DNA from 3 places in the Brevibacillus sp. B_LB10_24 genome. Region 3 is predicted to be linked to each of the others. Evidence: riboswitches for the same ligand, from Rfam matches in the RefSeq annotation. Region 3 holds a riboswitch; each other region holds the start of a gene.
What was found. Region 3 has a riboswitch for S-adenosylmethionine ahead of ACI7RC_RS13565 (2,3-diketo-5-methylthiopentyl-1-phosphate enolase). Riboswitches for the same ligand answer to the same signal wherever they lie in the genome.
Positions count from the first base shown of each region.

Region 1: linked by a shared signal. The riboswitch ahead of ACI7RC_RS08120 (aminotransferase class I/II-fold pyridoxal phosphate-dependent enzyme) and the one ahead of ACI7RC_RS13565 (2,3-diketo-5-methylthiopentyl-1-phosphate enolase) in region 3 are both predicted to bind S-adenosylmethionine.
Region 2: linked by a shared signal. The riboswitch ahead of ACI7RC_RS17520 (homocysteine synthase) and the one ahead of ACI7RC_RS13565 (2,3-diketo-5-methylthiopentyl-1-phosphate enolase) in region 3 are both predicted to bind S-adenosylmethionine.

Region 1 covers NZ_JBJQOQ010000006.1:93,992-103,778, reverse strand. The annotation lists gene ACI7RC_RS08125 (M28 family metallopeptidase) at 1-1,889, shown strand, start outside; SAM riboswitch class I at 1,978-2,093, shown strand; gene ACI7RC_RS08120 (aminotransferase class I/II-fold pyridoxal phosphate-dependent enzyme) at 2,197-3,360, shown strand; gene ACI7RC_RS08115 (aminotransferase class I/II-fold pyridoxal phosphate-dependent enzyme) at 3,357-4,520, shown strand; gene ACI7RC_RS08110 (helix-turn-helix transcriptional regulator) at 4,810-5,820, shown strand; gene ACI7RC_RS08105 (SDR family NAD(P)-dependent oxidoreductase) at 6,024-6,815, shown strand; gene ACI7RC_RS08100 (ankyrin repeat domain-containing protein) at 6,939-7,613, opposite strand; gene ACI7RC_RS08095 (phosphoadenylyl-sulfate reductase) at 7,791-8,522, shown strand; gene sat (sulfate adenylyltransferase) at 8,542-9,714, shown strand.
Region 2 covers NZ_JBJQOQ010000020.1:26,665-36,451, reverse strand. The annotation lists gene ACI7RC_RS17530 (TasA family protein) at 1-89, shown strand, start outside; gene ACI7RC_RS17525 (hypothetical protein) at 179-970, shown strand; gene ACI7RC_RS17520 (homocysteine synthase) at 1,028-2,314, opposite strand; SAM riboswitch class I at 2,405-2,513, opposite strand; gene ACI7RC_RS17515 (cytochrome ubiquinol oxidase subunit I) at 2,716-4,053, shown strand; gene ACI7RC_RS17510 (cytochrome d ubiquinol oxidase subunit II) at 4,070-5,077, shown strand; gene ACI7RC_RS17505 (rhodanese-like domain-containing protein) at 5,160-5,471, shown strand; gene ACI7RC_RS17500 (YheC/YheD family endospore coat-associated protein) at 5,651-6,709, shown strand; gene ACI7RC_RS17495 (chromate transporter) at 6,754-7,959, opposite strand; gene ACI7RC_RS17490 (YmaF family protein) at 8,054-8,395, opposite strand; gene ACI7RC_RS17485 (phosphate ABC transporter substrate-binding protein) at 8,594-9,532, shown strand; gene pstC (phosphate ABC transporter permease subunit PstC) at 9,769-9,787, shown strand, end outside.
Region 3 covers NZ_JBJQOQ010000013.1:1,345-11,131, forward strand. The annotation lists gene mtnA (S-methyl-5-thioribose-1-phosphate isomerase) at 1-926, opposite strand, end outside; gene mtnK (S-methyl-5-thioribose kinase) at 923-2,149, opposite strand; SAM riboswitch class I at 2,252-2,377, opposite strand; SAM riboswitch class I at 2,559-2,687, shown strand; gene ACI7RC_RS13565 (2,3-diketo-5-methylthiopentyl-1-phosphate enolase) at 2,769-3,983, shown strand; gene ACI7RC_RS13570 (2-hydroxy-3-keto-5-methylthiopentenyl-1-phosphate phosphatase) at 3,980-4,657, shown strand; gene ACI7RC_RS13575 (methylthioribulose 1-phosphate dehydratase) at 4,654-5,316, shown strand; gene ACI7RC_RS13580 (cupin domain-containing protein) at 5,343-5,873, shown strand; gene ACI7RC_RS13585 (hypothetical protein) at 6,031-6,276, shown strand; gene ACI7RC_RS13590 (class F sortase) at 6,325-7,053, shown strand; gene ACI7RC_RS13595 (acyl-CoA dehydrogenase family protein) at 7,073-8,854, opposite strand; gene ACI7RC_RS13600 (acetyl-CoA C-acetyltransferase) at 8,883-9,787, opposite strand, start outside.

The DNA.
Region 1 (9,787 bases), on a different contig from region 3:
CGCAAATGGTAGGAACGGCCGGCAATGCCGCGGCGCTGGAGTACGCCGTCGGCCAATTGCAAAAAGCGGGACTCAAGCCGGAAGTGAAGACGTACGACGTTTACATGTCAATCCCGAAAAAGATCGCCGTAGCGGAAACATATCCCGAAAAACGCGACCTGCAGGTAATGGAGAATCGCCCTCCAGGAACACCTTACGCAAATGAGGCCGTTCCGGGCTACAATGCTTACTCGCCTGCGGGCACCGTGGAAGCCGAACTCGTCTACGCCAACTACGGAAGGCCGGAGGATTTCGCCGAGCTTGAGCGCCAGGGTGTATCGGTTGCGGGAAAAATCGTGATTACGCGATACGGGCAAAACTTCCGTGGGGTCAAGCCGGAACAAGCGGCCAAACGCGGCGCGATCGGCATGTTGATTTACAGCGACCCTGCTGATGACGGTTACATAAAGGGAGCTGTCTATCCGGACGGGCCATGGAGACCGGACGATGCGATCCAGCGCGGCAGCATCCTGTACATTTTCGACTACCCGGGCGACCCGTTGACGCCGGGTGAGCCGTCTACACCGGACACCAAGCGGATCGACCCGTCCGAGGCCTCATCCTTGCCGACCATTCCCACAACGCCGCTATCGTATGGAGAGGCGCGCAAGCTGCTCGAATCGATGCAAGGAGACGAGGCTCCAGCGGCATGGCAGGGTGGACTGCCCTTCACCTATAAGCTGGGACCTGGTCCGACAAAAGTCCGGATCTCCCTGGACATCGATTATCAGCGCGTCCCGGTAAACGACATAGTCGTCCGGATTCCCGGGGCGAAGTATCCTGATCAAACCGTGTTGATCGGAGCCCACCGCGACACTTGGGTATACGGATCGACTGACAACACGTCTGGCTGGAGCACGACGATGGAGATTGCTCGCGTTTTGGGCGAGATGTATCAGAGTGGCTGGAGGCCTGACCGGACAATTGTTCTGGCAGGATGGGACGGGGAAGAATACGGCCTGTTAGGTTCCACCGAGTGGGTGGAGGAGCATCGCGCAGAACTTGCCGAAAATGCCGTCGCCTATATCAACATGGACAGCATCGGCGGCCAGTTTTTCGGGGCTTCGGCAGTACCTTCGCTAAAGCAGCTTGTGTACGAGGTAACCAAGGAAGTGACCGAGCCAAGAAGCGATATGAGCATTTTTGACGACTGGTATATCAGATCAGGACGCAAAGCCCCGACCCTTGGAGATTTGGGAAGCGGCTCGGACTATACCCCCTTTATTCAACATGTAGGTGTGCCCTCGCTCGATATGGGATTCGGTTCGTCAGGGGGCCTTTATCACAGTGCCTATGACAATGTGGATGCTTTGACCCGTTTTGCGGATCCAGGCTATGAGCACCATAAGGCGGGCGCTCAACTGATCGGGATTACCGCCTTGCGCCTGGCAAATGCCGACGTGCTGCCGTTCAGCTATTCCGACTATGCGGTAGATGTGATGAGCCGGCTGGAGAGTCTCGCCAAGGAAGGCACACTGGGTGTCGATCTGGCTCCCGCCATCGCCCAGGCCAAAGAGTGGCAGTCGGCAGCGGCGGCCCTGGAACAGAGAGCCCGGCAATTGCTGTCCGATGGCGTCAGCGAGGCTGACCGCAAAGAGCTGGAGAAGATCAATGAGGCCATGCTGAAGCAAGAGCGCGATCTGATTCGAGAGGAAGGATTGACTGGCCGTCCCTGGTACAAACACCAGATCTGGGCTCCCGGCCGGACGACAGGTTACGCAGCACAGCCTTTGCCCGCTTTGGCGGAAGCCTTGCAAGCCGGCGATAAAGCGGCTATGCAAAAGGCGGCAGACCAATTAAAAGAGGTTCTGGCAAAAGCTGCGAACACCGCCCGCTCGGCAAAAGAATGAGAAGACGGAAATACCTCTGTTCCAAAAGAGTATTGACAAAGTGCAGAAAGATTCGCTAGTATTGAAATACTTAAACTGAATAGCAAACTTCTTATCAAGAGAGGCGGAGGGACTGGCCCGATGATGCCCGGCAACCAATCACCCAACAGTGGGGAGATACGGTGCCAATTCCTGCAGAGCGTAAAAAGCTCTGAGAGATGAGAAGGATTTGCTTACGGCAACGTATCCAAAGCCTTCTTCGCTCTGACGAAAGAAGGTTTTTTTCATTGGGAGAGACGGGGTCAAATAACAGGAGGGACATACGGAGATGAACATGGAAACCAGACTGGTTCAAATCGGAGTAGGCAGGGAGGAGACGACAGGGGCGATCAGCTATCCCGTATTCAACGCGACGGCTTACCGGCACCCGGCGCCGGGGGAGAGCACCGGCTTTGACTATACGCGGACGGCAAATCCGACGCGCACTGTCCTGGAAGAAGCCGCTGCCGATCTGGAAGGAGGAGACGCCGGGTTCGCCTGCGCTTCCGGGATGGCGGCGATCCAGACGCTGATGGGGCTGTTTTCCCAAGGGGAACACCTCGTCGTCTCGCTTGATTTGTACGGAGGTACATATCGCTTGTTCGAACAAATTCTCACCCGCTTCGGAGTTTCCTTCACCTATGCCGACATGCGGGATATCGAACAGGTGAGACTGGCGATCCGCCCTGAGACGAAAGCCGTTTTTGTCGAGACTCCGACCAATCCGCTGATGCAGGTGGCCGACCTGGCCGCGATCGCCCGGGTGGCGAAGGAGCATCAGCTGCTCACCATCGTGGACAACACGTTTATGACTCCGTATTTTCAGCGCCCGTTGGAACTGGGGGCGGATGTGATCGTCCACAGCGCCACCAAGTACCTGGGCGGACACAATGACGTACTGGCAGGGCTGATCGTTACAAAAGGGCAGGAATTGTCGGAAAAGGTCCGGTTCCTGCACAACTCGATAGGCGCCGTGTTGGGACCCCAGGACTGCTGGCTGCTGATCCGCGGGTTAAAGACACTGGCTTTGCGGATGGAACGGCATCAGGCGAACGCCCTGTCGGTTGCCCGGTTTCTGCAGAACCACCCGGGCATCAGCGAAGTGTTTTATCCGGGGCTGCCTGATCACCCCAGCTATGAGGTGCAGCTGCGGCAGGCGAGCGGTTTTAGCGGCATGGTCTCATTTCGCGTCAAGCACGCGGCACAGGTACCTGAGTTTTTGCGCAGTTTGAAGCTGATCTCGTTTGCGGAAAGCCTGGGCGGAGTGGAGTCGCTCTGTACCTACCCGGCAACCCAGACGCACGCCGATATCCCCGAAGAGGTCCGTGAAAAAGTGGGTGTCTGCGACCGGCTGCTGCGGTTGTCGGTAGGGATTGAGCATCCGGATGACCTGACGGAGGACCTGGCGCAGGCGCTGGAGGCTTCGATTGTGAAAGGGGGAGTTCGGGCATGAATTTTGCGACAAGACTGCTGCACGGAACCAATGCGATCGATCAGGAGACTGGGGCATCCAGCATCCCGATTTACCAGGCGTCCACATTCCACCAGACCGACATCGACCAGATGGGCAGGTATGATTACGGGCGCTCCGGCAACCCGACCCGGCAGGCGCTTGAAGAGGCCATCGCCCACCTGGAAGGCGGCGCCAGGGGCTTCGCCTTCGCGTCAGGCATGGCTGCGATCTCCAGTGTCTTCCTGCTGTTTTCTGCGGGGGATCACCTGCTGGTCGCGGAAGACGTCTACGGCGGAACGTACCGCATATTGTCCCGCGTCTTGTCCCGGCTCGGCATCGAGGTGAGCTTCGTCGATACGACAGATCCCGAACGGGTGGCCGCGGGGATCAGGCCCAATACGCGTGCGCTCTACCTGGAGACGCCCTCCAATCCGACGTTAAAAGTGACCGACCTGGCGCTAATGACTGAGCTGGCCCGGCAGCACGGACTGCTGACGATCGTCGACAACACGTTCCTCACCCCGTATTACCAGCGCCCGCTGGAATTGGGGGCGGATATCGTCATCCACAGTGCGACCAAGTTTCTCGGCGGCCACAGTGACGTCGTCGCGGGACTGGCGGTGACCAGGGACGAAGAGTTGGGGGAGCAGCTTTACGCGATTCAAAACGGATTCGGAGCCATTCTCGGCGTACAGGACTGCTGGCTGGTCATGCGCGGCCTCAAGACGCTGAAGACCCGGCTTGACGCCAGCACCCAAAGCGCGGGAAAACTGGCAGTGTGGCTGGACCGGCATCCCGTAGTAGAGCGGGTCTACTACACCGGGCTGCCCGATCATCCCGGGCACGAGCTGCAGTCCCGGCAGGCTTCAGGGCACGGCGCCGTCCTCTCCTTTGACGTAGGCAGCCGGCAAAACGCCAAAGCGCTGTTTGACGCCGCCCGGCTGCCGCTGGTCGCCGTCAGCTTGGGTGCGGTCGAGAGCATTCTCTCCTATCCGGCGCTGATGTCCCACGCAGCCATGCCGCATGAGGAACGGCTCCACCGCGGCATCACCGACGGTCTGATTCGCCTCTCGGTAGGGCTGGAGGATACCGACGACCTGATCGCGGATTTGCAGCAGGCGCTTGACACTTGTGCCCACCCCGCCGCAGCCAAGCGCTGATTGCAAAGGAGCTTTGCCTCGCCGCAGCGGGATCCGATCTGAGGTGCGAATTAGATAACGGACAAAAAAGACGTAAGAGCTGAACACAGTTCTTGCGTCTTTTTCGTACCGAATTCAATGCAGATATGGGGATCACGAACATAGAAAAGTCAGGTTCTTCTCCGTCAGTCAACGGGGCGGCGCGGCTTCATGTCCTTAAGCCGGATACTTTCATGAAGATAAGAACATTCTTATGTATACTTAATCATAACCGAAACGAATAGTAAGAGCTAAAGGAGAGCCATACGTAATGAAAGCTGACCATATAAAATTCCCGCCGGGATTTTGGGCGGGATTACAACAAGTAGGGATTGCCCCACACGATGTAGCTCGCAAAGCGGGGCTGCCGCTCACCATTATTACAGAACAAGCTGCAGTTACCGCCGCTCAATATTTCAGAATCTGGCAGGCATACTCCGATCTCGTTGGTGACACTGCCATCGGAATCATCAATCTTGTAACCGTCTTTGAAACGGCACAATACCCACCGACCGTCTTAGCGACCTACCATGCTCGTGACTATCGTGACGCCCTTAACCGAATGGCCCGGTACAAACAACTGTGCCCTCCGGAAAGCTTGCGTATAACCGAGGAGGGCGAATGCTGTACAATTGAATTGGAATGGATGCACGGCGAGCAACCCGGACCGCCCGTGCTGGTTGGAACCACGCTGGCCTTTCTTCTAGAGCTTGGGCGACGGGGAACAGGCCAGCCTTTAACTGCACGTTCCGTGGAATTTTCTCACTCAATGGGCGACCTTGGTGCCCTTGAAGCTTACTTCGGGTGCCCGATCCTAATAGGTGGGACCGATAACCGATTGACGCTGCATCGAAGTGATCTGGACCGCCCCTTTCTTTCGTATAACAAAGAGTTGCTAGAGATCCTGACTCCCGCATTGGACCAATCATTGGATGAACAGCGCAGCCGTTCCATCTCCGAGATGGTCAAGTGGATCTTGAAGCGCAGCCTATCCGGAGGGCGCCTTGACATTCGGGCTGTGGCGAGCGAGCTCTCCATGAGCGATCGAACCTTGCAGCGTCGCCTTACTGACGAAGGTACAACTTTCAAGCAGCTGTTGACAGAGGCTCGGCATGAACAGGCACGAGAATACTTGGCAGACCCTAAGCTCGATATAAAAGAAGTGGCTTTCTTAATTGGATATGAAGACCAGAACTCGTTTTACCGCGCCTTTCGCCTTTGGGAAGGCGTTACTCCTTCAAATTGGCGTTCCGAATATAGAGGGGCAAACCCGCCGTCATAGAATCCCCAACCTAACCGTTCTGCGCAGGGCCAGCATTTTCCGGGTTTCATGATTTGGCGGGCTAAACAAGAAATTTGGCGTTGTACGCTAGTTACGCAAGCGATCCAGACGAAGTAATATAATCTCTATCCGATAGCACAAGGATGTTCCAAGAATAACTTCTAATCAGCTTGCCGTGCATGACAACAAAGGAGGCATATGCTATGGATATGGGATTAAGGAACAAAACAGCTTTAGTAACCGGATCGACGAAAGGTATAGGGAAAGCAATTGCCATCGAACTTGCCAGAGAAGGTGTCAACGTCCTCATTAATGGACGGAATCATGCAGAGGTAGAACGAACCGTAAATGAACTGAAGTCGGAGTTCCCGGATACCTCTCCTCAGAATGCTGCAGCCGATATTGTGGATAGGCAGCAAAGAGAAGCTTTATTTGGGAAATATCCCCATGTCGATATTCTGGTTAACAATATGGGTATTTATGAAATCATGTCGTATGAGGACGTTGACGACGAAGTTTGGGAAAAATACTTCCGAACGAATGTCCTTGCCGCTAATGGATTATCGAAATTTTATTTGCCTAAAATGCTGAAAAACAATTTTGGACGAATCATCTTTATTGCAAGTGAAGAAGCCATTATGCCTTCAGGGCAAATGCCTCAGTATTGTATGACCAAATCTATGTTATTATCACTGTCAAAAAGCTTATCTAAACTTACGATAGGAACGGAAGTCACATCGAATACGATCATGCCGGGACCAACACTTTCCGAAAATGTATATCAAATCATTGAAAGTATGTTTCCTGATGATATGGCATTTTCGGAAAAAGAGAAAAAATTTATGGCTGCAAACCTGCCCCAATCCGAAATACAGCGGTTTATCAAGCCTTTTGAAATAGGCAGGCTGGCTGCATTCGTATGCAGCCCTTATGCATCCGCATTTAAAGGTTCTCCAATCCGTATGGACGGGGGCATGGTGCCTACAATTTTTTAACATAAATTTGAATACGCACAGACACAACAGCGGCAGTCTAGGACCTTATATTCTCTTCCTAGTCAGCCGCTGTTGTTTTTCTTGATTCCGATCAACCTAAAACGAATGTCCTGAACGGAACACCTATTGCAAGTCCGCCCGACCTGAGCAGAGCAGCTCCAAAAGTGCAGCATTCCCCTTGCTTTCGGCGATCGTTAAAGCGGTTTCGCCCTTGTCGTTCGCAAGACGCGGATCGGCGCCATGGCCCATCAGCAGCCCCGCGGTTTGCCGGTCCTCGTTTATGACGGCTTCGTGAAGCGGGGTGTATCCGCCTTGCTGTTTCGCATTTACTTCGGCCCCGGATGCCAGCAGCAGCTCGGCCAGTTTGTACGGAGATTTTCCAGCCACGGCCGCATGCAGCGGGATGTTGTTCAGGGAATTGCGCGAGCGGATGTTGACGTCGGCACCGCATGAGAGCAGGTGACGGGCGATGAGAGCGTTGCCAAAGTGGGCGGCGAGATGGAGCGGAGTCCAGCCGTCATGGCTGAAGCTGTCGAGCAGTTCGGGTGCTGTTTCCAGGTGGCGTTCCACGATCTCCAGATCGCCGACTGCAGCCGCTTCATGAATGTTCATGGCCACACCGTTGTAGCGCAGGTAATCCACTACGAGGCGAACACCGTGGTAGACCGCAGTCAATAAGAGAGTATCGCCGTTTTCCGCTACTGCTTGCTTCAGTTCGGGATCGAGGCGAATCAACGACTCGACCTTTTCAACGTCTCCTGCTTTTACCGCTGTAAAGATTTCCTCTCTTGCGTTCATGTGATCCTCCTTTGCAACCAGCAACCATTTTCTAAGTTTTTCGTATTTTATGGATTCAGCAGTGCGCTTCCATTTTCCTGCCGGGCAAGGCATGCCGGCCCAAAAGGTTTTTAGGCTTACATCCGCATGGATTTCGGACAACTAGGCGGGTATCCATCCGGCCTCTCTTTACATAAGATGGGAAGCGAAGTGAGCAGGAAAGGAGAGACAGCGCAGGTGAAGAAGTGGACCGAGGAGGAGATTTTGCTTTGGGCCTACCGTCTGGAGGGAAGAGAGCCGCAAGAGATTCTGCGGTGGATGGTAAAAGAATTTGGCGAGGACGTCATTCTCGCCTCCAGCTTTGGTGCAGAAGATGTCGTATTGATTGACATGCTGCAGAAAATATCTCCCAAAGTGCCCATTTTTTATTTGGATACAAACAAGCACTTTCGCGAGACGTACGAAACGCGCGACCGTCTGCAAAAAAGGTATAATACCACCTTTATTCAGGTGCTGCCCGAGCTGACATTGGAACAGCAGAAAGAAGAACACGGCGATAAACTTTGGGAAAAGAACCCCAATCTTTGCTGTGAAATACGCAAAGTGCGGCCGCTCAGCCGGATTTTGTCACGATACAAGGCGTGGATTACCGGGATTCGCCGCGACCAGGCACCGACTCGTGCGCATGCAAAAAAACTGGAATGGGACGACAAGTTCCAGCTTGTCAAGTGCAATCCGCTCGCCTCCTGGAAAAGCGAAGATGTCTGGTCCTATATTCGCGCCCATGACATACCGTACAACCCGCTGCACGACCGCGGCTATCCCAGCATTGGCTGCGAGGTCTGCACGCGTCCGGTGGGGCCGGGAGAAGATCCACGGGCAGGTCGCTGGGCGGGATTTGACAAGACGGAATGCGGACTTCACAAGTAATGGGGAAGGGAGAGATTCGATGAGGCGGGAAAGTGTGCCCCACGGGGGAACGCTGGTCAACCGAATGGTGACAGGAAGTGACCTGGAAGTGCTGCGGAGGGAGAGCAAGGGTTTTCGATTCATGACGGTCGACACCTGGGTGCTGTCGGATATCGACTGCATCGCAATGGGCGCGTTTTCGCCATTGAAGGGTTTTCTTACGGAGGCAGACTATCTGACTGTGCTGGAAAACATGCGCCTGGAAAGCGGTGCGGTCTGGACGATCCCGGTCACGCTGGCCGCGGACGAGAGCTGGCGGGATGTGGCTATTGGCGAAAAAGTCCTGCTGCGCGGACAGGATGGCGCTGATTACGCGGTGCTGACCGTGGAGAGCAAATACACGCCAGACAAGCGAACAGAAGCCCTCCACGTCTACCGGACGACGGATGCCGGGCACCCCGGGGTAAAAAAGCTGTATGAACGTCCGCCGCTGTATCTGGGCGGCCCGATCGACGTCCTGCAGCGTCCGCGTCCGCAGGTGTTCCCGGAGTACTATTTTACACCGGAAGAGACGCGAACTATCTTCAGACAGAAGGGCTGGAAGACGGTGGTTGGGTTTCAGACCCGCAATCCCGTTCACCGTGCTCACGAGTACATTCAGAAAGTGGCGCTGGAAACCGTCGACGGCCTGTTTCTCAACCCCCTGGTGGGCGAGACAAAAGCTGACGATATACCGGCAAAAGTGCGCATGCAAAGCTACTTGACGCTCTTGGAAAACTACTACCCGAAAGACCGCGTCTTTCTCGGGGCGTTTCCCGCCGCCATGCGGTATGCCGGTCCGCGCGAAGCGGTTTTTCATGCGATGGTGCGGAAAAACTACGGCTGCACCCACTTTATCGTCGGCAGGGATCACGCAGGAGTGGGCGATTACTACGGAACGTATGACGCTCAGCACATATTCTCCGAATTCACTCCGGACGAATTGGGCATTCACCTGCTGTTCTTCGAGCACAGCTTCTACTGCCGCAAGTGTCAGGGGATGGCCACAACCAAGACCTGTCCCCACGATCCCGGCAGCCGGCTCGCTCTATCCGGCACGAAAGTGCGTCAAATGCTTGGCAGCGGCGAGGTGCCCCCGCAGGAATTTACCCGCCCGGAAGTGGCGCAGGTGTTGATCGCCGGCCTTCAGGAAAAAACTGCCTCTCGGCTGTGACCGTCCCGTCCCTCTCTTCCCGTCAAGAGGGGGCAGGCGGGGATTTTTTTGTGTATCCGCTTACATGAAGAGA
Region 2 (9,787 bases), on a different contig from region 3:
TGCAAGAAGACGGCACGTTGTATAACAAAGACAACCTGTCGAACGGCACCCCCGGCAGCGGTGGCGGCAACTGGGAGCCGACTAACTAAAAAAAGAAGAGTATAGGGGCGGAGGGATTTTCCTCCGCCTTCCTGTCAATGCTGGATGAAAGGCACATCCGGAATGCGAGGGAGAAGTCATGAAATGGGATGGTTTGCTGATCGCTATTTGTTTATGTTGTATGGCAGCCGTTTATTTGCCATTCGGGGAGACAAGCGCGACACCTGCGGAATACCGGATAGACATTTCAACGAATCCGGGGAACGGCTTTTTAAGCGTAAAGGATCTAAAACCCGGGGACAGTGTAAAGTCAACCATTCATGTGAACAACGACAGCAATACGGAATTTGCCTATACGGTAACCGCTAACTGGGAAAATGGTTCAAAGGCGCTTTATAACCTGTTGCAGTTGACGATAGCTGATCAGTCCGGCATACGTTATCAAGGATTATTGACAGATTTGAAACAGCTGCCAATTGGTGAAATTGACGTGTTTAAAAGCGATTCACTCGTTTTCACTGCCACACTTCCTGCCGAGATGGGAAATGAATATCAAGGGCTAATGACAAAGGCAGCGTTGGTTTTTCAGGCTGAACCATTATTGCCGAAAGAGAACCTGTTCTTGCCGCCGTTTGGAAACGATCAGTTTAGTCACCAACAGGGTTCGACCACACCAATTTCTTTTTCTGTGAACGGAACCAACATCATGTTAAAGGTAACAGGACCTGCGGAGGGAGAACAGACGCAAACATATCTCTTTCAGTTAAACGATGGAACGCTGAAAAAGGAAGGGAATTACTACAAGGCAGAATTTAGCGGTTCATATCCGGCGGGAGAGTATGCAGCGGTCATCTATGATGGGGACAGGGTTCTGGGTAAAAAAACTTTTCGAGTGGCGGCAAAGGGGAGCCGCTCGAACACAGGAAAGTGAAAACAGTCCGTTTAACCATTGTCGGTTAGACGGACTGTTTTTACGAGTAAGCGTTCTTTACCTTACTGCCGTCTTCAAAGCCTGATCCAGATCAGCCAGGATGTCCTCAATCGCCTCTGTGCCGATCGACAAGCGGATCATCTCGGGCAATACTCCGGATTGGCGCTGTTCTTCTTCCGTGAGCTGTTGATGGGTAGTGCTGGCCGGATGGATGATTAGCGACTTGGAATCACCGACGTTGGCCAGGTGGGAGAACAGCTTGACAGATTCGATCAGCTTGCTGCCCTGGGCAACTCCGCCCTTGATCCCGAACGTCAGGATGGCTCCTTGTCCTTTCGGCAGGTATTTCCTCGCCAGTTGATGCTGTGAGTCTGTCTCCAGACCAGGGTAATTCACCCAGCTGACCAGCGGGTGGTCGGAGAGGAACTTGGCTACCGCCAGCGCGTTTTGGCTGTGCCGCTCCATCCGCAGGTGCAGGGTTTCCAGACCTTGCAGGAACAGGAAGGAGTTGAACGGCGAAAGCGTTGCGCCAATGTCGCGCTGAAGCTGGACGCGGGCTTTGATGATGTAGGCCAGATTGCCGACTGCTTCCGTATAGACGACGCCGTGATAGCTTGGGTCGGGAGTGGTCAAGCCGGGAAACTTTCCGTTATTCCAATCAAACTTGCCGGAGTCGACGATGATGCCTCCGATGGATGTGCCGTGTCCGCCGATAAACTTTGTCGTGGAATGGACGACGATGTCAGCGCCGTGTTCAAATGGCCGGCAGAGGATCGGAGAAGCAAATGTGTTGTCGACGATCAGCGGGATTCCGTGCTCGTGGGCGATCTTGGCGATGGCTTCCAGATCAGCGACGTCGATCCGGGGGTTGCCGATCGTTTCGCAGAACAGGGCTTTGGTTTTCTCGTTGATCTTGGCCCGGAAGTTCTCAGGGTTGGATTGATCGACAAAGTGGAATTTTACCCCCATCTTCGGCAGCGTGTGGGCAAACAGGTTGTAAGTTCCGCCGTATAAGCTGCTGGATGAAACGATCTCGTCGCCTGCCCCGGCGATGTTGAGGATCGAAAACGTGATGGCAGCCTGGCCGGAAGCGGTAGCCAGCGCTCCCACGCCCCCTTCGAGCAGGGCGACACGCTTTTCAAACACATCTTGTGTCGGATTCATGATGCGTGTGTAGATGTTGCCAAACTCTTTTAAAGCGAACAGGTTGGCGGCATGCTCCGCATCGCGAAATACGTATGATGAGGTCTGATAGATAGGGACAGCCAGCGAACCGGTAGTAGGATCGGCCTCTTGTCCGCCGTGCAGGGCGATAGTTTCCAATTTCCACTCTTGATCAGCCATTTTGCATCTCTCCTGTTTTCACTATTTTTAAAGGAAGAAGAAAAGCCTTCTTCTGAGGGGAAGAAGGCTCGTTACACAATTGTGTCACCGGTTTCATCTCTCAGAATCAGCAGATTCTGCAGGAATTAGCACCTTGCACATTATCTGTGCCGGTTGCCGGGTTTCATCGGGCCAGTCCCTCCACCTCTCTTGATGAGGATATGTAGTTGTTTCTCGTATTGTAAAAGATAGAAGAGATAATTGTCAACCAGTTTCGAAAACTTTTTCGCAGACGAACGGTGTTGCAAATCTGTAATGAATTCGCCGTCCGTTGTTCACAACCTCTTCCATTCGCTGCCACATTTTGGCGTAAAGTAATAGTAAGGGCAACAATGATCTGCCTGCGGAAGGGAGAGACAGATATGGAACTGGATAATACCATGCTCGCCCGTATCCTGACGTCGTTAACACTGGGCTTTCACATCATCTTTGCTGCTTTAGGGGTGGGCATTCCCGTCGCCATCTCGATTGCGGAATGGATTGGCATCCGCAAGAAAAATCCGCTTTACCTGGTCATGGCCAAGCGTTGGCTGAGAGGCTTTACCGTCACCGTGGCGGTCGGAGTCGTGACAGGTACCTGCATCGGGCTGCAGCTCAGCTTGTTGTGGCCAAGCTTTATGAAGATAGCAGGCGAGGCGATTTCCCTGCCGTTGTTTTTAGAGACATTTGCCTTCTTTTTTGAAGCGATTTTTTTAGGGATTTATCTCTACACCTGGGATCGGTTTAAGAACCCGTACGTACACTGGCTCTTCTCTATCCCGGTGATCATCGGTTCTACGGCGTCCGCCTTTTTCATCATGACGGTAAACGCCTTTATGAATGCACCGCAAGGCTTTACGCTGGCCGACGGGAAGATCGTCGACATCCAGCCGCTCGTCGCGATGTTTAACCCGGCGACGCCTTCGAAAGCGGGGCACATGATTCTGTCCGCCTACGCCGCGTCCGCCTTTGCCTTGGCAGCCATTGCCGCCTATTCGTTGCTCAAAAGGGGGAGAGATCACGAGTACTACCGCAAATCGCTTCATTTTACGGTGGTGCTGGCCTTGATCTTCTCTGTCGGAACAGCGGTCTGGGGTGATATCGCCGGGAAGTACCTGGCCAAACACCAGCCGGAAAAACTGGCGGCAGCCGAATGGCATTTTGAAACCAAGCCGAATGCTGAGCTGATCTTTGGCGGTATGCTGGATAAAGAGACGAATGAAGTGAAGTATGCGATCAAGCTTCCCTATGCGCTGAGCATTCTGGCAACAGGGAATCCGACAGGGGAAGTGAAGGGGCTGAATGAAATTCCCGAGGAGTTGAGACCCCCGCTGTTTATTCACTACCTGTTTGATGGAATGGTGGCGATTGGCGGTTACCTGGTCATCGTCCCTCTGCTGTACATCTTTCTGCGCTGGAGAAAGAAGCCAAGCGCCGTTTCGCGGCCGATGCTGTGGGCGATTCTGCTTGGGGCACCGCTCTCTTTTCTGGCGATTGAGCTCGGCTGGATCTTTTCCGAAATCGGCCGGCAGCCGTGGATCCTGTACGGCTATATGAAGACACAGCACGCCGCGACGACAGCGGACAACGTCGGCGAGATGCTGGTCCTGTTCGGCTGCTTGTACCTCTTCTTAGGGATTGTCTGTACATTAGTCTTGCGGAGAATGTTTAAAAAGAACCCGGTCGAACACGACCTGGCCAGAGCACAAGAGAGGAATTGAAAGGAGGAGAAGCAACATGCTGGAAATGCTGGGAATTACCGTGCTGTGGACCTTTTTGTACGGCTATATCATCGTCGCGTCCATCGATTTTGGCGCCGGCTTCTTCTCCTTTTACAGCAAAATGCGCCGGCAGGATCACCTCATCAATGGGGTGATCGAACGCTATCTGTCGCCCGTATGGGAAGTGACCAATGTCTTTTTGATCTTTTTCGTGGTCGGCTTGATCGGTTTTTTTCCTGATACCGCCTACTACTACGGTACGGCACTCCTGGTGCCGGGGAGCATCGCGCTCGTCCTGATTTCGCTGCGCGGATCGTTTTACGCCTTTGCCCACTATGGAGCGCGGGAGAACACGGTGTACCAGTTTGTCTACGGCGTGACAGGGCTGTTGATTCCCGCCTCGCTGGCAACGATATTGACGATCTCTGAAGGCGGGTTTATTTCGGTCGAGGGGGAGCGCATCACCCTGCTGATGGATAAACTGCTGGCCAGTCCTTATTCCTGGGCGGTCGTGATTCTGGCGCTGGTCAGCGTGTTGTTTATCAGCGCCAGCTTCCTGACCTGCTACGCCGATAAAGCCAGGGATGCCGCCGCGGCGAAGCTGCTCAGGTCGTTTGCGATCGGTTGGAGCCTGCCGACCATTTTTGCCAGCTTTCTCGTCTTTTTCTCGATCAGAACGCATAACCCGGAGCACTTTGACAACATGCTGGACATGAGCTGGATGTTTTTGCTGTCGCTCGGCTGCTTTCTGATTGCGCTGGCGCTGCTTTTGAAAAAGCGGTATTACGGGTGGGCGTTTGTGTTTGTCATGCTGCAGTTCGCCTTCGCCTTCTTCGGCTACGGCGCTTCCCATCTGCCTTACCTGTTGTACCCGTACATTACGATCTCGGACAGCGTCACCAGTCCGCAGATGGGATTGGCGCTGGTGATCGGGTTTGTCGCCGGTTTGTGTCTGCTGGTTCCGTCCTTGATTCTGCTAATGCGCCTGTTCCTGTTTGACTCCAAGTACGTGCAAGGAAAGTAAAGGCCCATTGGCGCGCGGCTGAAGGTTTATGTTAAGATAAATGCATGGAAACAGCTACGCAGCGTACAGGAGGGCGAAAACGGTGGAAACCGAGGTTAAAGAGATTCTCCCTGAGGAATTGATCAAGCGGCTGGAGCAAGGGGAAAAAATTCAGGTCATCGACGTTCGCGAGCAGCATGAATGGGACGATGGACACATTCCCCAAGCGATTCACATACCGCTCGGGACCCTTCCCGAAAAACTGCCGGCGCTTGATAAGGAGACGCCGATCGTGATGGTCTGCCGCAGCGGCGCACGCAGCTGGCGGGCGACGGAATTCGCACAGTATTACGGCTACAAGGTAGAAAACATGGCTGGCGGCATGCTGGCGTGGCCGGGTGAAGTGATCTCATAAGGGGAAAAACAGCGAGGGGCAAATGCCTCAAGCTGTTTTTTTGTGTGTTCCAATGAATTGGCGGGTCTTTGTAGGCGGGATCTATGGATATCTGCGGATATCTCCTGTTGGTTGGCTACGCTTTCCATGGCGGCGAATAGTTTGAGGATAGCCACCATTTTTTAGAGCGGGTGATCAAGATGGGGAACATGCTTGGGATTATGACGCATCGCGTAACGAAGCCGGAGCGGTTTGAACCCTTCTTTCACGTAGCAGCGCAGGAGGGGTTTGGTGGGATTATTGTCTTTACGCCGCATGACGCGGATCTGCAGAAGGAAACGATAGCAGGCTGGATCCGCGACAAGGGCCGCTGGAAGAGGAAAGATGTGCCGTTTCCTCTCATTTCCCATGACGTGGGATACTATCGCAAGCCGGAAACGATTCAAAAAGTAAAAGCTTTAAAGCGTCAAGAAAAGATGCCATTTATTGGATATGGGCTGGGCAGCAAGTGGAGCATTCACAAGGCGCTGCTCAACATTCCCGTGTTGCAGCCCCATTTGCCTGAGACTGTGCGATATCGGGAAAAAACGGATGTGGTCAACATGCTCAAAAAGCACGAAACAGTCATGCTGAAGCCGCTCAACGGGCTAGGCGGAGAGGGAATCTATCGGCTGAGCAGCGGGGGAGACGGATACCTATTGGAGGGGGGCGGGGAGCCGATGCGCCGCTGCACCCGACGAGCGATCGGTAAGGCGCTCCATGCCATATGCCGCAATGGAAAGTACATCGTTCAACAGTGGCTGGACATTCGCAGCCAGGAAGGGCGTGTCTACGATATTCGCTCGTTGATGCAGAAAGGCCGGCAGGGAGAGTGGCAGCTTATGGGTTTCTGCGTACGAGAAGGCGGGGCCGGAAAATTTACATCTAATCTCTCTGGCGGGGGAAGCGCTCATCAGGTGTTTCCCTATCTGGAAAAAAACTATGGTCCTGAGCGGGCCGGGGAGATTGAACAAAAGCTGCGGGAGATTTCCAGCCGGGTCTGTACGGGATTGGAGGAAGTAAAGTGTAAAAGACTGGTGGAGCTCGGTTTGGACCTGGGAGTAGACAGGGACGGGCACATTTGGATCATCGAGGTAAATATCAAGCCGGGAAAGACGCAGGGCAGGGATATCTATCAGTTGAAAACGGCAGAAGACAGGATCCGGCTTCCGATTCAATTTGCCAGCGGCTTGATCAAGGGCTTGCCAGCCGGCAGATAGGGGTGCGAGACCGTCGCACCCCACACTTTTGTCAGCACGCGGGATTACCACAACAGTCCGCCGCCTAAGGCACCCGCTGCTACGACAACCCACGGGGGCGTCTTCCAGAACACCAGCAATACAAACAGAACAGATGAAAAAGCAAAGTCGGACGGCGCGAGTATGGAAGTGGTCCAAAGCGGTTGATACAAAGCGGCCAGCAGGATGCCGACGACGGCTGCGTTGATTCCTGTCATCGCCCCCTGCGCTTTCGGACTGCTGCGCAAGGTGTTCCAGAAGGGAAGCGCCCCGAGAACGAGCAAAAACGCCGGCAAAAAGATGGCTGCTGTGGCCAGCGCAGCGCCAAAGACCCCGCCCCAAACGGCTCCTACATACCCGGCGAAAGTAAACAGAGGCCCAGGGACGGCCTGAGCGGCGCCGTAACCGGCCAAAAAATCCTGTTTGTCCACCCAACCGGCCGGAACGACCTCCCTCTCAAGCAGCGGCAGCACCACATGGCCGCCTCCGAACACCAGTGAACCTGCACGGTAAAAACTGTCTAATACAGCAACCCACTCCAACTGTGTGACCTGACGCAATAGAGGCAAACCGATCAACAAGGCAAAAAACAGCGCCAGACAACCCGCTGCCGTTTTGCGGCTGACGGCTACATGCAGCGATGGAGCGTGCTCGTCGGCGGCACTTCTATACAGCCAAAAACCGAGCACTCCTGCCGCAGCAATGAGTAAGACCTGGCTCACCACCGATTGCCAGATCAACGTAATGGCCGCCGTGACGACGGCGATGCTGGCACGCGTCCGGTCAGCCGCCAGTTTTTGTCCCATTCCCCACACGGCTTGAGCGACAATTGCTACGGCGACAAGCTTTAGTCCGTGAATCCAGCCTGCGCTGCTGATGTCAAACCCATTGATCAACAGGGCAAACAAGGTTAAGGCAATCAAGGAAGGAAGAGTGAAGCCCAGCCATGCTGCAATTCCGCCAAGCACTCCGGCCCGGATGACCCCGATCCCGATGCCCGCCTGGCTGCTTGCCGGCCCCGGCAGAAACTGGCACAGGGCGACGAGGTCTGCGTAACTCCTGTCATCTATCCATTTTCTTTTACGGACGTACTCTTCATAAAAATAGCCAAGATGGGCTGCGGGTCCGCCGAACGAAGTAAGTCCCAGCTTAAACGATACTCGCAGCACCTCCAGTACCCCATACCGCCTGCTCCTTGCTTTGGACGGAGCAGGCTGATCACTTCTTGCCATGCGGCAACTCCCCTTTTTGTACAGACCGATTCCCCTATAACTTCTATAAAAGAGAAAAACGATCCTGTCACGGATCGTTTCATTTCCTATTCATTTAACATTCGATAGCCGGACTTGTTCGTCCTTGGTAGCAGTGCGAGTGGCCTTTGTCGTACGATGTCTCCCCACCAAAATCGTGGTAGTGCGAGCCGTCCGGCAGAGGTATGGCTGGGCCGGTGCAGCCGCGAAAGTGGTGAACGTGCCCGCTGTCATAGGAAGTGGTACCCTCGTAAAAATGAACGTGATCCATTCCCCCGTCGGCAGGGGTAGTGTTACCGCCCATCCAGTGCCGATGCCCGAAATTTACGCTCGTCCGGGCGGCGTAATCGTGGATGTGAACAGGGTTCCGATGATACCAACTGACAAACTCAACCTCGTGTTTGTGTCCTTTGGCCATGCAAATCTCCCCTTTTGCTAGGATGTAATCACTGTCAGCATATACACTGACCGGGAATTCTGACATGGGTGATTGGACTATTGTACTGTCCGAAATCTTAACAATCGCTTAATAATAGCTTAATCCCTGCTTCATGCCCCTGCAGTATGATGATAACCGTAAAGAGAAACAACATTTTGCGAACAGGGGGCTATTTCCTTGAAAAAGCTAGTATCGATTTTTGCAGGAATATTGACGGCGGGATTGCTATTGACGGGCTGCGGCCAAAGCGCTTCGCCGACAACTCAGAGCAGCGACAACAATCAAAATACTCCGCCTGCCGCGACTTCTGAGCAACCTCCGGCAACAACAACAGACAATACACCGATTCTTGCTGTCGGATCTACTGCCATTCAAAAGTTAGTAGAGCAAGGTGCGAAAGACTTCATGGCTAAGAATGCCGGCGTCCAAATCCAGGTGCAAGGCGGAGGAAGCGGAACTGGTCTGAGCCAGGTAGCCACCGGAGCGGCAACGATCGGTAACTCCGACATTTTTGCCGAAGAGAAGGAAGGAGTTCCGGCAGCAGAGCTGAAGGATCACATTGTCAGCGTGGTCGGCATGGCTGCTGTGGCTAATCCGGGAGTGGGTGTTGACAATCTGACCAAACAGCAATTAATCGATATCTTTACAGGAAAGATCACCAACTGGAAGGACGTAGGCGGCGCTGACCAAAAAATTACGCTGGTCAATCGCCCGAAGAGCTCCGGTACGCGAGCTACCTTCGTAAAATTTGCACTTGATGGACATGACGAAGCCGAGGGTATTACAGACGACTCGTCCGGTAACGTTCAAAAAATTATTGCTGAAACACCGGGAGCTGTCGGTTACCTGGCTCTATCTTACCTCAATGATTCCGTAAAAGCCCTGAAGCTCGACGGTGTCGAAGCGAAGCAGGAGACGATCGTAACGAATGAGTATCCTGTCTGGGCGTATGAACACATGTACACCAAAGGGGAACCGACCGGCAATGTCAAAGCGTTTCTCGAGTATATGGTGAGCGATGAAGTACAGAAAGGCGTCGTAACCGAGCTGGGTTTCATCCCCGCTACAGAGATGAAGGTCGTACGTGACGCCAGCGGCAACGTTACGAAAAAATAAGAAACCGGCAATAGCAGTCGTCCGAGAGGGGTATATCTACCCCTCCCTTCTGCTTCCCGTAACTTGATTTTTTATACAGTAGGAATCTATAGCTCCGCCAAAGTTCTGGCGCAGCCAAGTTTTCGAAGAGGAAAGGTAGGTTGGAGATGGAGTATCCAACGATAGAGGGAGCAGTTCTGCCCAAATCGGAACGGTCCCACCGTAAAGGCCAGGAGCATGAGGCTTCCCAATCAGATATGCGGCAAAGACTTTTGA
Region 3 (9,787 bases):
GGCGCCACCTGCTTGCCCAACCCGTGGGTGATCTCTTCAGCCGGCCGCTCCTCGATCGGGATTTCCGCACCGGTCGGCGTGTCCAGATCGATCGAAGAAAACGGAGCCGCGACGTAGAAGGGGATGCCGTGAGCGTGGGCCAATACCGCTACGCCATACGTCCCGATCTTGTTGGCGACATCGCCGTTGGCTGCCACCCGGTCCGTTCCGACGATGACTGCCTGCACCCTTCCTTGAGCCATGACGGTTGCCGCCATATTGTCGCAGATCAGCGTCACATCGATCCCCGCGCTCTGCAGCTCGTAGGCGGTCAAGCGCGATCCCTGCAGGACGGGGCGTGTCTCGTCTGCGTACACCCGCAAATTCCAGCCCCGCTCCTTCGCCAGGTAAAACGGAGCCGTCGCCGTCCCGTAGGCGGCCGTTGCCAGCGAGCCGGCGTTGCAGTGGGTCAGGACCCCGATCCCGTCCTGCAGCAAGGTCAGCAGGTTCTCACCGATCGCGCGGCAGACGCGCTCATCCTCTTCCTGAATGGCCAGCGCCTCCGCCAGGACAGCCTGCTTGATCTCTTCGATCGGCTTGCCCTCTTCCTGCCTGACCCGCGCCTTTACCCGGTCTAAAGCCCAGAACAGATTGACCGCCGTCGGTCGGGAGGAGGCCAGATAGTCGGCTTGTTCTTCGACGTGCCGCCAAAAATCGCCAAAGTTCCCTGCCGTGCTCTCCCTGATGCCAAGGTAGAGTCCGTAAGCCGCAGCCATGCCGATGGCAGGCGCGCCCCGCACCTGCAGGTGGCGGATCGCCTCCCAAACTTGCTGTACCGTCGTCTGCTGCAAATAGACCTCTTCGACTGGTAAACGGGTCTGATCGAGGAGCCGCAGATGATCTCCCGCCCATTCCAGCGGCACCAAACGTTTTGCCGCACTACTCATAAGACTGCCTCCTGTCCAAACGCTGCCGTCACCCGGCATGCGAGATCGCTGATGTCAGTGCTGCCTTTTAACGAGCGGCGCTCCAGGATCAGAGCCTGCCCGATCGCCAGCGCCAGCCGCTCTGCATCGGCCCGGGCCGCATCGTCCTGAATGCTGTTCAGGTCGGCAACTCCGGCCAGCCCGATCACTCGGCGAAGCATCTTGCAGCCGGCATACCCTGCGCTGTCAGCCAGCAGGTTGACCACGTACTCCTGCCAGAATCCTTCTACATGGGCACTGCGCTCTTTTGCCTGGCGATGCCAGAGTTGCACAAATTGCGAGACGAATTCTTCCCAAACGTTTTCCGCCGTCTCCAGGAGGTATTTCCGGTACTCCTTGCGCTGTTCCTGATCGCTTTGCAAGCCGGACTGGGCGGCGTAATTGAGCAGCAGGTTGGCGATCACGGCACCGATGTCAAAGCCGATCGGCCCGTAGTAAGCAAACTCCGGATCGATCACCTTCGTGCTCGTTTCCGTGACGAAAATGCTGCCCGTGTGCAAATCGCCGTGCAGCAGCGCCTCCGCCTTCGTCAAGAAGCCGTACTTCAGATGGGCAATCTCCCGCTTTAATTCCGCGTTGTTCCAGATCGCTTCCACTTCCTTGCGGATCAGCGGGTTAAAATTGTTGGTTGGAGCATCTTCATAAGGATCAGTAAAGACCAAATCCTCCGTGATTTTGCACAATTCCGGATTGATAAACTTCCCTACCAGCGCTTTTTTCTCGAACGGGTCGCAGCCCAGGTCGGAAGTAAAAAACAGCGTATGGGCTATAAAACGTCCGATGTGCTTGGCAAACAGCGGATAGCGGTTGCCCGCGATCAGCCCTTGGCGCATGATCACGTGGTTGCTCAAATCCTCCATCACCGTCAGCGCCAACTCGCTGTCGTAGTGATAGACCAGCGGAACCAGCCCGGGTGCCAGCTTGTGCTGAATCTTCAAAGCTTCACTCTCAATCCGGGACCGGTCCAGCGTCAGCGGCCAAGACTCGCCGACGACTCGGGCATACGGCAGCGCTTGCTTGACGATCACACTCTTATCCGCTCGATCATCTCGGATGTGAAATACCAGGTTCAGGTTGCCGTCGCCAATCTCACGGCTTGTCAATGCGGCATTACGGTCAAATAGATCAGGCAAATTCCTGACGTATTCAACGGCTTCTTGTTCAGACAACGGACGATAAGCCATATCCTCTCTTGCTCCCTTCGGCTGATAATCAATCAAAAATGAAAAAAAACGACCTCTTCCCCGGAGAGAAGAGGTCGTTGTATCCAGTAGTCAACGTTATTCCCCTTATCTTCCAGAATTGTTTGTTTCTGCAGGATTTAGCACCGTGCATTGCGACTGTTGTGATCTGTCGAAATGTCGGTTGCCGGGTTTCATCGGGCCAGTCCCTCCACCGTCTCTGGATAAGGTCATCCAAGTCGTATGTGATTGTTAGTTGAATCTTACACAGTGGAGCAGCATCTGTCAAGATTCTTCCGCACGCATTTCAACTGGCAGCAGCGGGGCGGCAAACTCAGGCTTGACGCTTGCAGTTAAACGTCATATGATTTTACTAGCAACAGCGAAAGTGACAAACGTATACTTCCATAAACTCTTATCGCGAGATGGCTGAGGGACTGGCCCGATGATGCCCGGCAACCGGCGCGCTGCTTTTCATAAAGTGCGAAACGGTGCTAAATCCTGCAGAACCGCATGTGGTGCGGCTTCTGAGAGATGAGAGGAGAACGCTTGGAAACCCTGCCGCCTCTCCTCTCGTAGGCGGTTTTTTTATTGTCTTATATCCGAAAGGAGGCCTGCGCACGTGAATGAGGAACGCATCCTGGTCACCTACTTGACGCAAGCGAAAGATCTGGAAAAAAAGGCTGCTGCCATTGCTGTCGGCATGACCGTAGGCTCGTGGACCGACCTGCCCGCGGCCAAACAAGCGGAACTTCGCCCATATCTCGGCGAGCCGGCCGGCACCGAGCCGCTGTCCGTGCTTGAAAACGGCGAAACCCGCGGCCTGATCACCGTAAGCTACCCGGTTCGCAACTTTACCAAAGACATCCCCTCGCTCTTGACCGGTATATTCGGAAAGCTGTCGATGGACGGAAAAATCAAGCTGATCGACGTCCAGTTCCCGCCTTCCTTTACATCCGCCTTTCCCGGCCCCAAGTTCGGAATTGACGGACTGAGAGAGCTGACAAAGGTTCACGGACGGCCGCTCTTGATGAGCATTTTCAAATCGTGCCTGGGCCTTCCTTTTGACGACTTGAAAACGCAATTTCGCGCACAGGCGCTAGGCGGCGTCAACCTGATCAAGGACGATGAAATCTTCTTTGCCGACGACCGCGCCCCGTTCCTCGAACGCATATCCGCTTTCGGGCAAATCGCCAAAGAAGTCGAGGCAAAGACCGGCAAACCCGTTCTCTACGCTGCCAATCTGACCGGCCCGAGCCACCAGCTGCCGGAAAAGGCAAAGCGGGCGGTCGAAGCGGGAGCCACCTGCCTGTTGTTCAACGTGTTGGCATATGGCTTTGACGTGCTGCACCGCCTGGCTGCCGATCCCGACATCACCATCCCGATCATGTCCCATCCGGCATTGGCGGGAGCCTATTACCCTTCGCCCGACTACGGCATCGCCACGCCGCTTTTGCTGGGCAAACTGATGCGGCTGGCCGGCGCCGACCTGGTCTTGTTCCCGTCGCCGTACGGCAATGTCGCCCTGGATAAGTCGGATGCGCTCAAACTGGCAGACAGTCTGACGCAGCCGCATCAGACGTTGAAGCGTCCCTTCCCTGTGCCGTCTGCGGGGATTCATCCCGGCCTTGTGCCCCAGCTCTATGCCGATTTCGGCGTCGATCAAGTGGTCAACGCAGGCGGCGGTATTCACGGCCATCCGGGCGGTGCCACTGACGGAGCAAAAGCGTTCGTCGCGGCGATCGATGCTGCCGTCAGCGGAATTTCCCTCGAGGAAGCTGCCAGACATTCCGAACCGTTGGCGATCGCGCTAGAGAAGTGGGGTGGCGCCAAGTGAGCAAGCAAATTATCCTGTTCTGCGACTTTGACGGCACGATCACGGAAAAGGACAACATCGCTGCGATCATGCGCCGTTTTGCCCCGCCGGAAGCGGAACCCCTGATGCAAAAAATCCTGACGCAGCAGATGAGCATCAGAGAAGGAGTCGGCCAATTATTCGCCATGCTGCCTTCTGCTTTAAAAGATGAGATCGTTCAGTTTATCGTCAAAGACGCGAAGATTCGCCCAGGTTTTGAACAGTTCGTCCGTTTTTGCGACGAGGCGGGCATTGAGCTTTTGATCACCAGCGGCGGCATCGACTTTTTCGTCTACCCCATCCTCGCCCGCTTCCAGCTGGAAAATCGGATTTACTGCAACGGCAGCGATTTTTCGCAGGATCGGATCACGATTACCTGGCCGCACCGCTGTGATGAACACTGTTCCAACGACTGCGGCATGTGCAAAACAGCGATCATCCGCGGTTATGATTCCAAGCGTTATCAGCGCATCGTAATCGGAGACAGCATTACTGATCTGGCGGGGGCAAAAATCGCCGATTTTGTCATCGCCCGCTCTCTCTTAGAACAGAAATGCCAAGAGCTGGGCTTGCCTTACCAGCCGTTCGCGACGTTTTACGATGTGATTCATATTCTGCAAAACTTGCAAACAATTGAGGAGGTGAAACTGTCATGATGACAACGACTACTCTCGAACAGCGCACAGATGCTTTTCGGCGTCTGGACGAGGCGAAGCTGAACTTCGCCAAACGTGACTGGTTTCCCGGGACCAGCGGCAATCTCTCCATTCGATTGTCCGATCAACCGCTTCGTTTCGCGGTCACAGCCAGCGGCAAAGACAAGACCAAGCTGACAGCAGAGGATTACCTGATCGTCGACGGCGACGCCGTACCCGTGGAGCCTACTTCCTTGAAGCCGTCTGCGGAAACCCTGATCCACGCTGTGGTCTACAAGCGGATCCCGGAGGCTGGAGCCTGCTTTCACGTCCATACGCTGGGCAATAACCTGATCTCCGAGCTGTACTTTGGCCACCGGGCGTTTTCGATTCAAGGTCAGGAATTGATCAAGGGCCTCGGGATCTGGGAAGAAAATGCATCCATTACTGTTCCGATCGTGGAAAATTACGCTGACATTCCCAAACTGGCGGCTGCGATTGACAAAGTGATTACCGCGGAGGTTCCCGGCGTGTTAATCCGCAACCACGGCATTTACGCCTGGGGGAAAAACGATTTTGAAGCGAAGCGCCATTTGGAGTCGTTTGAATTTTTGTTTGAGTACCAACTGCGTTTGCTTCAGCTGCGCAGCGCCGTCGCTCCGGCACAGGCCAGCGTCTAACCAATCCATAAAGGAGGATGTAAAAAATGGCAAAGGTTCGTTTTCACGACACCAATGAGTACATCGAGGGCAGAGAAGCTGTCGAGAGCTTCCTCTCCTCCCAGGAAGTCATCTACGAACACTGGGGCGTTGACCGTCTGAATGACCGCCAGCGCAACGACTACGATCTAAGCGATGAGGAAAAGAACGAAATCGTCGAAGCGTTCCGCAAAGAGATTGACGACATCAGCACCCGCCGCGGATACACGACCGCCGACCTCATCATGCTTTCAGACAAGACGCCCAATTTAGACGAGTTGCTGAAGGTTTTCCTCGGCGAACACCACCACACTGACGACGAGGTTCGCTTTTGCGTTGACGGACATGGCATTTTCGCCATCAAAGGAAAAGATGGCCGCTATTTTGACGTTGAGCTCTCCGCCGGGGATTTGATTTCGGTTCCTTCCTACTACCGCCATTACTTCACCCTGATGGACGACCGCAAGATCAAGGCGATCCGCTTGTTCATCACACCGGCCGGCTGGCAGGCCATCTACGAAGAACCGTCCGTACAATAAGCCCGAATAAAACGCTGGAGTCTTGCAGAAGTGCACTTCTCCAGCGTTTTTTGTACCGCTTGCTGGATGGCCAAAAAGTCCCTTCATACACGCCGAAAACGGGGATAAGCTATATCTGCAAGGACAACAAATCAACAATGGAAAGGTGGTACCAACAGTGAAAAAGATTGTTTCGATCGCCCTTGCTGTTTGCTTTGTGTTCACCTCGGCTTCGGCATTTGCCGAACATCAACCTGGCCATCCAGGCAAGCACAATGTACAGACGAAGTCCACAAAAACCCATAAAATTCATACCAAAGCAAAAACCCACAAAATTCATACCAAAGCAAAGACCACCAAAAAGCTTCATATCAAGGAAGCTCCGGGAATGCCTAGCACCGGTCTGGGCGGAACGAGCAACTAAAAGAGGGATCTTCCCTCTTTTCCTACGTTTTATGGGGAAGCGTGAACAATGCTGAAACACTTGTGTCTCATCCTGGTGCTTGCCCTATTGGTTTTGCCGGGCTGCACTTCAGCGCCCCCGCCTTCAGCGGTTGAACAGCCACCGATTGAATACCAGCAGAGCCTGCCGGAAGCAGGCAGCGCAGCGGAACCGCCAGATATGGCACAGCCGGCTCCAGCACTCCCCATGGAGATGACTCAACCGGCTCCGACACCGCCTGTACAGATAGCGGCGCCCGAACCTCTTTCGAAAAAGCCGCCTGCTAAGCGAGTCGGAATCACCCCTGCCCGTCTGGAAATCCCGGCCATCAAACTCAACGCTCCCGTCGAGCCGGTCGGAGTATTGGAAAATGGGCAGATGGGCGTACCGAAGGCGTTTGATCGCGTCGGTATCCTCATGCCGTGGACAAAACCGGGAGAGAACGGAAGTGCGGTCATTGCAGGCCATCTGGATCACTATACGGGACCGGCCGTGTTTTACGGCCTGAAGAAGCTGAAGCCGGAGGACAAAGTGATTGTCTCAGATAAAAATGGCCGGAAATTAAACTTTGTCGTCAAGTCGGTGGAATTTTTTCCTGCTGCCAAGGCTCCGCGGCAGCGAGTATTCGGAGAGTCGGACACCCCCCGGCTGAATTTGATCACGTGTGCAGGCAAATTTAATAAAAAGACGCAGCAACATTCGCAGCGGTTGGTCGTATTTACCCAACTTGCCGAAGAACAAGAAAAAGCTGGGGAATAGTCCCCCAGCTTCACGTCATTTAGACTGCATACCCGTCTGCTTTGATCACCCGGTCGGCAATCGTTCGCTTCAAGTGAATGACATTCACCGGATTGCGGCGAGCCAGCTTTCTCAAAATGGACAGCCGCAGGCGCAACTCGTCTCCTTCCTCCATCGCCGCCAGCGCTTCCTTCGCCCACGCCTCCACCTTGTCAAACGCTTCGTGCACGAAGACGGTGGTCAGCTCCCATTTGTGCTGTTCCTTATCTGTACCGTTTATCCCAAAGGCCTTTTCTGTCCGCTTGACAACGCTGTCCATGGCATAAAGCTGGATAATCGTATCGGCGACAAGTGACAGCAGTTCCTGTTCTTTGGCAAGAGCCTGCTGGTATTTCCTCATGGCCGAACCGGCCACCATCAAGATGATTTTGCGGGTCATCGCCAACAGGTGCTTCTCAGCCGCCAGCGGCGCCTCTTCTACCTCTGCCGGATAGTATTGCAGCAGTTCCTCCTGCAGCCTGGCCGCCTCCGCGAGCAGCGGCAGCTCTCCCTTCATCGCTTTTTTGGCCAGCATGTCGGGTATCAGCAGGCGATTAATTTCATTGGTTCCTTCAAAAATACGGTTGATTCTGGAGTCGCGGTACATATGCTCGATCTCATACTCAGACATAAACCCGTAGCCGCCGTGAATCTGCAGACCTTCGTCCACGCAGTAGTCCAGCATTTCTGAGCCGAACACCTTGTTAATTGAGCACTCAATCGCATAATCGGCAATCGCCTTTGCCGCTTCGCCGCCGATTTCCGCTTTTTCCCCCAGCGCAGACATCGCGGAATCAAACAAGCCAACGGTGCGGTAGACGGAGCTTTCGGCGGCGTAGAGCTTGATCGCCATATTGGCCAACTTGTTTTGGATCAGAGGAAAATTGGCTATCGCGGTTTGGAATTGCTTCCGGCCTTTTGCGTATGTCGCCGCAAGCTGAAGGGCGTGCTTGGCTGATCCGACAGTCCCCAATGCCAGCTTGTAGCGTCCGATATTGAGGATGTTAAAGGCAATCACGTGCCCCCTGCCCGGCTCGCCCAAGAGATTTTCCACCGGCACCGGGACGTCCTGCAGGATGACGGTCCGCGTCGACGAGCCCTTGATCCCCATCTTCTTCTCTTCCTGCCCAAAGGAGACGCCGGGAAACGTCCGCTCGACGATAAACGCCGTAAACTGTTCGCCGTCGATCTTGGCGTAGACGATGAATACATCGGCAAAACCGCCGTTGGTAATCCACTGCTTTTCTCCGTTGAGAATGTAGTGTTTGCCGTCCGCGGAGAGGCGGGCCACCGTCTTGGCGCCGAGCGCATCAGACCCGGAGCCCGGTTCAGTCAGACAGTAGGCCGCCAAGCGGGCGCCTGAGGCCAGATCAGGCAGGTACCTGCGCTTTTGCTCTTCGCTGCCAAAGTAGACGATCGGCAGGGAACCAATGCCCACATGTGCCCCGTAGCTTATCGCAAAGCTGCGGGCGAGTGCAAATTTCTCCGTGATCAATGCCGAGCTTACCTTGTCCAGTCCCAGGCCTCCGTACGCTTCCGGCACGTCCGCGCCGAGCAGCCCCAGCTTTCCCGCTTCCTTCAACAATTGGACCGAGAGATCAAAATGCTGTTCCTCGATTTCATCCAGACGCGGGCGAACCTCGTGGATGATAAAATCCTCTGTCGTTTTGGCAATCATCCTATGTTCTTCGGAGATGTCCTCGGGTGTAAACACTTCCTCGCACGACCCGGTATCAATGAGAAAACTGCCGCCGCGAATCACGTTACTTTTCGTTTCCGCCATCTCATTCACTCTCCTTCACAAGAGACTGTCAAAGCAGTTCAAACACACCTGCCGCTCCCATGCCGCCGCCGATACACATCGTCACAACTCCGTATCTGCCGCCCTGCCGCCGAAGCTCCTGAAGCAGGGAAACAGTTAGTTTGGCGCCAGTGCAGCCGAGCGGATGTCCCAGGGCAATCGCTCCGCCGTTGACGTTTATCTTCGCCGGATCCAAGCCCAGTTCGCGGATCACAGCCAGAGACTGCGAGGCGAACGCTTCATTCAATTCAAACAGATCCACATCGGCAACAGATAATCCCGCCATCTTGAGCGCTTTGGGAATCGCCACGACTGGACCGATCCCCATGACGTCGGGATCGACGCCCCCTACCGTAAACGAGCGGAAGCGGGCAAGCGGTGCAATCCCCAGCTCAGCAGCTTTGTCGGCAGACATGACCATAACGGCTGCCGCTCCGTCACTCGTCTGCGAGGCGTTCCCCGCTGTAACTGTGCCCTGCGGGTGAAATACCGGCTTCAGCTTGGCTAATCCTTCCACAGTCGTGTCGTAGCGAACGCCTTCGTCTGTATCAAACTGAAATTCCTTTACATGCACCGCTCCATCGTCGTCGACGTGGTGCTGCTTTACCTGCAAAGGCACGATTTCTTCAGCAAATTTTCCTTCCCTGATTGCCGCCGCTGCCCGGCGATGGCTTTCCGCCGCGAAGGCATCCTGGTCTTCCCGGCTCACCTGATAGCGCCGCGCCACCTCTTCCGCCGTATGTCCCATGCCCATATACGCTTCGGGCATCGTCTCCACCAGCGTCGGATTCAGCGCCACTTTGTGCCCCAGCATCGGCAGCAGGCTCATGCTCTCCACTCCGCCGGCGACGATGACGTCAGCTCCGCCGGCGATGATCTGCTGTGCCGCGTAGGCGATCGTCTGCAGCCCGGAAG